One region of the Rossellomorea sp. NPDC077527 genome, then DNA from elsewhere that is predicted to be linked to it. Evidence: riboswitches for the same ligand, from Rfam matches in the RefSeq annotation. Region 1 holds a riboswitch; each other region holds the start of a gene.

Region 1 (3,280 bases):
CTGAGGTGTACACTCCATCCACATCCGTGTATATGTCACATCGATCTGCTTTCAAGGCGGAAGCGAGTGCTGCTGCCGTCGTATCTGAACCACCCCTCCCCAAGGTTGTGAGTTCACCATCTTCTGTAACTCCTTGAAAACCGGCAACCACTACGATTCGTCCTTCGGATAATTCTTTCTTAATCCTTCCGGTATCAATGGATGTAATTTTGGCATTTCCAAACACCGAGTCTGTTCGGATTCCCGCCTGCCTGCCGGTCAGGGACACTGCCTCCATCCCCTTATGTTGAAGGGCCATTGTCAGTAGAGAAATCGTGACCTGCTCTCCTGTTGCAAGCAGCATATCCATTTCCCTTTTTTGAGGAACTTCCGATAGTTCACCCGCAAGCTTGACAAGGGTATCCGTCGTTCTAGCCATGGCCGATACGACAACCACGACGTCATTTCCCTTTTCCTTTTCTTTTATGACATAACCTGCCACCCGCTTAATCCGATCCGCAGAACCTACAGAGGTTCCACCAAATTTTTGAACGATGATACTCAAGTGATCCCCTACTTTCTTTCAGATCTATTTGCTCCCAAAAGGTGTCAGTAAACGGCCACGCCTTCCTTCACTTCATTCTCAAGAGGAATTTCGTCCAGGATGGAAACCGCCTGAATCTGTTCCTGTGATTGAAGGAGCGCTTCTATGTCCTCTTTCTTTCCTTCTACAAAGACGTACAGGTGACTGCCCAGCTGAATTCGGTCCTTTAATGTGAAGAGCGTAATCCAGCTTTGATATTCTTCATTTGCTCGTACACGCAAGACCCATTGCCCGCTGCTACCTTCTCGAATCTCCTCATTGTGCACCGTGCTTTCAGGAGAATCCGTGTATTTCCCCTGTATTAACGAAAGAAAATCCTCCACCATGGCACTTCCCGTCGGACGTTTTCCCGCACCGGGCCCAAGCAGTGTGACTCTCCCCACCAGGCTACCCTTCAGTGAAACCGCATTTTCCACATCCTCCACCCCGTAAAAAGGATGGGTGTCGTGGACCAGGATCGGCTTTACTTCACCCTTGATTCGATTGAATCCGTCGCGTTCCAAAGAACCTACATGTTTAAAGCGCAACCTGAAGGACTCGGCTGCCTGCAGCCATTCTGCCGTCAAGTGCGTGATCCCTTTACGCCTGACATCCTTCCACTCCGGCTGCCTGCCAAAAGCCGTCTGACTCAGAATGAGGAGTTTATAAAATGCATCGTACCCTTCAATATCGCTCGTTGGATCCGCCTCTGCATACCCCTTTTCTTGAGACTGCTTCAGGGCGGCTTCAAAGGAAAGTCCCTGCTTCCTCATTTGGGATAGAATAAAGTTGGATGTCCCGTTCAAGATTCCCTGGATACTTCTGATTTCATTTACCTTTATAAGTTGACGGATGGTGCCGATGACCGGGATTCCTCCCGCTGTGGTCGCTTCGAAACCAACTGAAACCCCATGATTCAAAGCCTTTTCCAATAGATCAGGTCCATATTTGGCAAACATGGCTTTATTGGCCGTGACGATGTGGATCCCTTTCTCAATCGCTTCGGATAAATACGTATAACACGGCTCTTCTCCTACAATCGCTTCGAAAATCACATGAAGATCCGGGATCTCTAGTATGTCTTTAAACTCTGTGGTGACTTTAATTGAAGGGTTGATTTCCCTTTTCTTAGTGGGGTCCTTGATGAGGATCGCCCTCACTTTCACCTCTTTGCCGAGTGCTTCCTTCAATCTGTCCTGATGAGTTTCAATAGCCTCACAGACCCCTTGACCAACGGTCCCAAACCCCAGAATCGCCACATTTATCACTGACATCTTTCAGCCTCCTTATCCTTCTAAGATCATACATACAATTGATTCATTCCTGCCTGAAGATCCACTGGGCGTGGTGGAAAGAGGATATAAAGAAAAGCCCTCTTCTTGTAAGAAGAGGGCTTCATATACATGCTCCTCCCCTTATCTTCCAGATCCACATGGAATCTGTAGGAATTGGCACCTTTACAGACTAATCCTGCAGGTTGCCGGGCTTCATCGGGCCTATCCCTCCGCCGCTCTTGATAAGAGATATAACGTTATGTTTTCACTTGATATTTGAGTATGAATTGGATTATATAGGGGATTCATTCCATCGTCAATACCATTTTCATTATTTTTTAAAAATTCTTTCTACTGTCCCGAATGACATTATTTCCAATAGGTTTACTACGTTTTTTAAAAAAACTACAGCCTCTATCAATCTATTTTTCATTAAGGAGGTTTTAACCGGTACAGGCAGGGAAAACTAACCCATATCCATTTACTAGAAAGGATTCGTTTTCATTATGTTAGAAAAAATACTCCCTTCATCCATCCGGAAATACTTGCTCATGTCAAAACGTCAGCGTATGCATGAGATTCGCCTGACCATTTGGTATATGCCTTTCTTGTACATATGTCTTTCCATACTGCTGGTCGTCATTACTCTTTATTTAGACCTTCAACTGGAAATCTCTCAGTATTTGTCCGATTTTTTAAGTATGGATGCTTCTGTCACCAGAATTCTGGTGAGCACACTGATCGGCGGCGTTCTGACACTCAGTGCCTTCACACTTAACTCTCTGCTTGTCGTGTTGACGACGTTCAGCGGACAGTTTTCACCAAGAATGCTATTGAATTTTATATCGGACAAACAGACACAGCACGCCCTCGGTATTTTCAATGGCAGTTTTGTTTACGTGCTTCTTCTGTTTCTGTTTATCGGAAGTTCAAAGAAGGAAATGTTTGTCGCTGCACCCATGATCACGATTGGACTGGCCTTTCTATCAGCTATTACCTTCATCTTTTTTATTAACCATGTGTCTACATGGATGCAGGTCCATAATATTACGTACAATATGAAGCAGGTGTCTGAAGGGATGATCCACCAGACTCTGAAGAAAGATCTAGAAGCACATCGCACCACTGAAACTGGGGACATCATGGAAGAAGAAAAGAAAAACATCGTTCACGTGAAGGCTAAAAGTTCAGGATACATTCAATTAGTCGATTTTCAGGGAATGATCCAACTTGCACAGAGAGAGGATCTTGTCCTTCAACTTCATTATAAAGTGGGCGATTATGTTCTCGCCGGCAATAAGTTATTAAGTATATGGGGGCCTGAAACAGCCAACATCTCCATTGATTCTTATCTGCACTTTATTGAGATGGGGCATAAAGAAACAGAGATTCAAGACCTGCAGATGGGAATTCATAAACTCGCAGAGGTGGCGATTAAATCATT
Region 2 (3,280 bases), on a different contig from region 1:
GTGATTAATAGGATGGCGATACCTGCTAGACTGATTGATTTTTTCATATTCCTCTCTCCTAACGTCTCCTGATGATTTTTGATAATGTATTCCCTGCCGTCTGCAGTCCCTGCACCATCACGATTAAAATGATAACGGTCACGATCATGACGGATGTTTCAAATCGCTGATATCCGTATGCGATGGCCAGATCTCCAAGGCCACCGCCACCGACTGCCCCGGCCATGGCCGATGCACCGACAAGGCCGATGGTCGCAATCGTGATATTCAGGACCAGTGTACTCAGTGCTTCCGGGATGAGGATCCCGAAGATGATCTGCCACGGCCCGGCCCCCATGGACTCCGCCGCTTCAATGACACCCGGTTCCACTTCAAGGAGCGAACTCTCTACCAGTCTTGCAATATACGGTGCGGCAAATACGACCAGCGGTACGACAGCCGCCCCCGTTCCGATCGACGTCCCCACTACCAATCTTGTAAAAGGGATGATGGCCACCATCAAGATGATGAACGGAATCGAACGAAACACGTTGATGATGCTGCTCAATACGGAAAAGACGGCTTTATGTTCAAGTAAGTGCCCCTTCCTCGTCACCACGACGATGATGCCGAGGGGAAGCCCGATCAACGTGGCAAATAGAAGGGAGAATGACACCATCGCCACGGTATCCCATGTCGCTTCAATAATTCTTGGCCAGAATAATTCCCAGTTAACTTGCACGCTTCTCCACCTCGCTTACGAATAATCTGTTCTTCCAATAATCCAAGATTTCTTCCGTTTCGTTCTGGCTGCCGATGATCTGTACGATGAGATTCCCGAACGGCTTGCCCTGGAGTTCCGTGATCTGGCCGAATAATACATTGATATGGGCATTGAATGTCTTGGCCGTTTCAGAAAGAATCGGCGCGCCCGTTGAATCACCTTTGAAAATGAGGCGGCAGATGCGCCCTTCTTTGCTGTCATTCAATTTGTCTAGAACCGATGCCGGCAGCTGATCATTCATGACGCTCTTCACAAAGTTTCTCGTTGTCGAGGTCTGCGGGTTGGAGAAGATATCGAAGACGCTTCCCTCTTCCACGATTTCTCCATTTTCCATCACCGCGACCTTGTCACAGATTTCCCGGATGACCCCCATTTCGTGGGTGATCATCACAATCGTAATCCCATACTCCGCGTTGATTCTCTTTAATAAGTTCAGAATCGATTCCGTCGTCTGAGGATCAAGGGCGGATGTCGCTTCATCGCAGAGCAGAATCGAAGGCGATGTCGCCAGTGCTCTTGCTATCCCTACCCTCTGCTTCTGCCCTCCTGACAGTTCATCGGGATAATGCTTCGCTTTATCTTCGAGTCCGACAAACGCGAGCAACTCCTTTACTCTCTCGCTGATTTTTTCTTTCGGCCATTTTGCCAGTTTCAGAGGATAGGCGATATTCCCTGCCACCGTCCGGGATTGAAACAGATTAAAGTGCTGAAAGATCATCCCGATACGGTGCCGCTCTTTCCTCAAATCGATGGCCGACTGATCTTTCAGGCTGCGCCCTTCTATGAAAATATCACCCGATGATGGTTTCTCTAAAAAATTGAGACATCGGACAAGCGTGCTTTTTCCCGCTCCACTGAATCCGATCACGCCGTAAATCTCTCCCTTCTTCACTTCAAAGGAAACATCCTTCAATGCGGTGAACGGTCCATCCTTCGTCTCAAAAACTTTCGTAACATTCTGAACTCTGATCATACAGGACTTGCTCCTTTCGCTATGTATTCTTCTTGAATCCTGTCCTGGCTCAAATAAAAAGTGCCCCCCTTCATAAGAAGAGAGGCACAAAAATATGTATATGTCCCGCTCTTCTCATCTTTCAAGTCATATGACTTGATGGAATTGGCACGGTATTCATTAAGAACCCGTTGCCGAGGTATCACAGGGCCAGTCCCTCCACCTCTCTGGATAAGAAGATATCGCTTTATTAAATTAAAGTTATGATGTGTTTTTGCATTAGGGTAATGGTAAAGGATTCTAGTTGGATTGTCAATCCTGTTTTTGAATATTAAAATCCTTTTTGATTTATTTTCAATAATGTTTACTTAATGATTGAATAAATACAAGTGTCAGTTATCTTGCTGCCATCTGCGGATAAATCATCATTCCGTAAGGTTCCTTCCAATTCAAAACCTAGTTTTGCTGCGACCGAACGACTTTTATTGTTTGCTGATTCACATCTTATTTCAATTCTTCTAAACTTGAATTTCTGAAAGCCAAGGTTCGTTAACTCACCTACAGCTTCTGTCATATATCCATTGCCACTAAATGGCGAGTTAATCCAATATCCAATCTCACATTTTGAAATCTTCCAATTCATTCTGTGAAGGCTAGCCGTTCCAATAAAATCATTCGTATCCTTATGAAAGATAAGATAGCGAAGGCATTCTCTTTTCAAAAAATCGATATGGGCGTTCCTCAGGAGAATTTCTGTTTCTTCAACAGTAGGAATGGACTGAAATAAAACCAACCATTTCTTCAGCTCATTAATTGAATCCTTAATCGCTTGGTGTACTACCTTCCCGTCCCCAGCTTGTTGCGGTGCTCGAAGAATGAGTCTATCTGTTTCGATTTGTAACGGAACATCTATTAAAATAGGATCCATCTCGTTTCCCCTCTCTAAAACTTTAAAGTAAGATTTAATGAAAAAACGTTCTCCCTTTTTTATATTTCACCCCAGTTTAGATTTCTGTTAATGTAATTCAACAAAAAAGTACATTAATCCTTCAAGGGATCAATGTACTTATATTAGGTTCTTAGGAATGGGAACTTTAAGATGAACCAATTCATTACCTGCTAACCTGCACTAAATAGTTTCAGGTTTTCTTAAGGCTTTCCTTTTAGCTTAATATTAGGATGAATTTGAATCAAAAACAGTTAGCAATATGAACGATTTCTTTAATTACAGAATCAACATCCTTATTATCTCTAATTACAAATAAATAATCTGCTTCCCCTTCTTCAGGGTCCACAACATCTTTATTCATAGAACCGCTCTGTTGACTATAGAGTACTTCCTTAAAGTTAGAATAAGCTCCCCTAAGTATATTGGTACTTCGTTTACTTTTAATTACTCTTTCATAAAGAACTTCATCAGGAATATCAAAATGAACCAAGATACTTACAAACGCATTTTTATCATATACTTTTTCTAGTAAATACTTTCTCCCTTTTCTAGTAAGGTTTGCACTACTAGCAATAATATGAAAGTCCGTGTGTTCTTTAGCATAATCAACAATCAC
Region 3 (3,280 bases), on a different contig from region 1:
TTGGTGCGATTAAACCGGCATTGAGATTAGCAGAAATTGAATCCTACAACGTAGCTTATTTTGTTGCGGATTACCATGGTCTAACGAAAATTCATAATCAAGCTGAAATGAAAGAACTCTCATATGGAGTGGCGGCAACGTGGCTTGCATTAGGTTTGGATCCTGATCGAGCGGTCTTTTATCGCCAATCTGATGTACCTGAAATCTTCGAATTAAGCTGGATCCTCGCTTGCTTTGCTCCTAAGGGCTTAATGAACCGTGCCCATGCATATAAATCGATGGTCGATGATAATCAAAAGGGTGGAAGAGAAATAGACAATGGAGTCAATATGGGTATGTTCACCTATCCAATATTGATGGCCGCGGACATTCTCCTATTCCGGACGGAACTGGTTCCGGTTGGGAAGGATCAAATTCAACATGTGGAAATAGCAAGGGACATAGCTGAAACCTTTAATAAAATATACAGGGAGACCTTTGTCCTTCCCGAGTATGTCATACAGGAAGAAACATCCGTTCTTCCGGGATTTGATGGACGCAAGATGAGTAAAAGCTATAACAATACAATCCCATTGTTTGAAGAACCGAAAAAACTTCAAAAACTGATCAATAAGATCAAGACAGATTCTTCTCTCCCTGAGGAGCCTAAGGATCCCGAAACATCTGTCATATTCTCACTTTATCAAGAATTTGCAACAGTTGATCAAGTTGAGAAGATGAAAGTGAGGTTCAAAGAAGGGATCGGATGGGGAGAAGCGAAGAAAGAGCTCTTTCAAGTCATGAATTCATTTATTGAAAAACCCCGCTCAAAATATGAAGAACTGATGGCCAATCCACACGTGCTGGATACCATACTAAATGCAGGCGCGAAAAAGGCCCGTGAAACCACGATTCCGTTCCTGAGGGAAATTAAGAAGAAAATGGGAATTTATCATTGAATCTCCACTGAGAAATAGGATTGGGTGCGTTATTTTTTCAGATAATTCTTAATTGTTATTGACATTTCATCGTCATTGTTATAAGTTATGGGAAAGTTATTTTCCACAAATTCATATAGTTTCTTATCAAGAGAGGTAGAGGGACTGGCCCGAAGACACCTCAGCAACCAGCCAAAGAGGCATGGTGCTAATTCCAGCAAGTTGATGTCAACTTGGACGATAAGAGGGAGAACGAATGTATAAAACCTTCTTATTTTCAATAAGAAGGTTTTTTTGTTTTTCCCCTTTTCATTTTCAAGGAAAGAAAAGGAGAGAAGAATGTTGAGAAAACATATTGATACTTTATTAGTCCAGGCAGGCAACCGGAGTGATCCTGGAACCGGAGCTGTCAGCATGCCACTTCACTTATCTACAGCATTTGAACATAAAGGGATCGGTCAATCCACCGGCTATGATTATACGAGGACAGGAAATCCTACCAGGAAGACCTTGGAAGAAACACTTGCCCAACTGGAGGATGGACATAGAGGATTTGCATTCAGTTCTGGAATGGCGGCCATCCAGGCGATACTTGGTTTATTCTCAAGCGGGGATGAATTGATTGTTTCGAAGGACCTTTATGGGGGAAGCTATCGTTTATTCATACAGTACGAAGCCCAGTATAATATCAAGTTTCACTTTGTCGAAACAAGTGACAATGAATTGATAAAAAGACATATTTCAAACAGAACCAAGGCCATTTTTCTTGAAACCCCAACCAATCCATTGATGAACGAAGCAACTATTGATGAAGTAGCTGGTTTAGCAAAAGAAAACGGGTTGCTATTAATAGTCGATAATACATTTTATACCCCTGTACTTCAAAAGCCACTTACTCAGGGAGCAGACATTGTAATTCATAGTGCAACGAAATACCTTGGTGGCCATAATGATGTGCTGGCAGGAGCCGTGATCGTAAACACAGAGAAGTTGGCGGAAGATATTTATACCATTCAGAATTCAATCGGAGCGGTTCTTGCCCCCTTTGATTGCTGGCTCTTATTAAGAGGGATGAAGACCCTTAGCCTCAGAATGGCACAGCACGAAAAAAATGCAAGACAAATAGCCGAATACCTTGAAGAGCATGATGGTGTAACAGACGTACTTTATCCCGGAAGAGGCGGGATGCTTTCCTTCCGTATCGAAAAAGAAGAATGGATTGCTCCTTTTCTCAAGCATTTAAACGTGATTACGTTTGCTGAAAGTTTAGGAGGCGTGGAAAGCTTTATCACTTACCCAGCTACACAGACGCATGCAGATATTCCTGAAGAGGAACGGATGATGTTGGGGATCTGCAATAGACTCCTGAGGTTTTCTGTAGGAATTGAGTTTATCGATGACCTGATAGCAGACTTGGAGAATGTTTTTCATCAATTGGAGAAAGAGGTGCCAGCGTATGAGTAAAAAACCATTTTCACTTCAGACGTCACTCATTCATTCTCACGGATTTGATAAAGAAACAGGAGCGGTCTCTACGCCTATTCAGCACGCCACTACTTTCCATCAACAGGATTTCGACCAATACGGGACCTACGATTACAGCCGTTCTGGCAATCCGACCAGGGAAACGGTTGAAGAAACGATAGCAGAGTTGGAAGGAGGGATAAAAGGCTTTGCCTTTTCATCCGGTATGGCGGCAATCTCAACAAGCTTCTTATTGTTATCAAGCGGCGATCACGTCCTCGTATCCGAAGAAGTATACGGTGGGACATACAGGATGATCACTGAAGTCCTTACAAAGTTTGGTATCGAATACTCCTTTGTGAACATGAAGGACCTGCACGAAGTAGCTTGTTCAATTAGGCACAATACAAAGGTTATTTATATGGAGACGCCTTCAAATCCACTTTTAAACATCACTGATATTGAAGGGGTTGTGAAGCTTGCGAAGGCAAATAACTGCTTGACGTTCCTGGATAATACATTTATGACACCCCTGTTGCAAAGACCAATCAGTCTGGGAGTAGATGTTGTCCTACACAGTGCGACGAAATTCCTTGCAGGGCACAGTGATGTTTTAGCAGGGCTTGCCGTAACGGGAAACGAGGAGATTGCCGGAAAACTAGCTTTCCTGCAAAACTCATTTGGAGCGGTCCTCGGAGTCCAGGATTGCTGGCTGCTCTTAAGAGGGATGAAAACCCTGCACGTACGATTAAAGGAATCCTCAGAATCTGCTTATAAGATTGCGAGCTTCTTAGAAAGCAGGAAAGAAGTTGAGGAAGTATATTATCCTGGTCTGAGCTATCATCCTGGGCGTGAAATCCAGGTCCGTCAGGCAGAGGGTCCAGGAGCGGTGCTTTCCT

What was found. Region 1 has a riboswitch for S-adenosylmethionine ahead of ACIGG7_RS20760 (homoserine dehydrogenase). Riboswitches for the same ligand answer to the same signal wherever they lie in the genome.
Region 2: linked by a shared signal. The riboswitch ahead of ACIGG7_RS08790 (methionine ABC transporter ATP-binding protein) and the one ahead of ACIGG7_RS20760 (homoserine dehydrogenase) in region 1 are both predicted to bind S-adenosylmethionine.
Region 3: linked by a shared signal. The riboswitch ahead of ACIGG7_RS21195 (methionine biosynthesis PLP-dependent protein) and the one ahead of ACIGG7_RS20760 (homoserine dehydrogenase) in region 1 are both predicted to bind S-adenosylmethionine.

What each region holds. Positions count from the first base shown of each region.
Region 1 is NZ_JBITVL010000007.1:133,708-136,987, forward strand. It holds gene ACIGG7_RS20755 (aspartate kinase) at 1-544, opposite strand, end outside; gene ACIGG7_RS20760 (homoserine dehydrogenase) at 589-1,836, opposite strand; SAM riboswitch class I at 1,975-2,085, opposite strand; gene ACIGG7_RS20765 (DUF2254 domain-containing protein) at 2,343-3,280, shown strand, end outside.
Region 2 is NZ_JBITVL010000002.1:704,720-707,999, forward strand. It holds gene ACIGG7_RS08780 (MetQ/NlpA family ABC transporter substrate-binding protein) at 1-47, opposite strand, end outside; gene ACIGG7_RS08785 (methionine ABC transporter permease) at 59-721, opposite strand; gene ACIGG7_RS08790 (methionine ABC transporter ATP-binding protein) at 711-1,736, opposite strand; SAM riboswitch class I at 1,848-1,953, opposite strand; gene ACIGG7_RS08795 (GNAT family N-acetyltransferase) at 2,080-2,643, opposite strand; gene ACIGG7_RS08800 (AAA family ATPase) at 2,906-3,280, opposite strand, start outside.
Region 3 is NZ_JBITVL010000008.1:57,504-60,783, reverse strand. It holds gene ACIGG7_RS21200 (tryptophan--tRNA ligase) at 1-938, shown strand, start outside; SAM riboswitch class I at 1,059-1,164, shown strand; gene ACIGG7_RS21195 (methionine biosynthesis PLP-dependent protein) at 1,257-2,381, shown strand; gene metC (cystathionine beta-lyase) at 2,374-3,280, shown strand, end outside.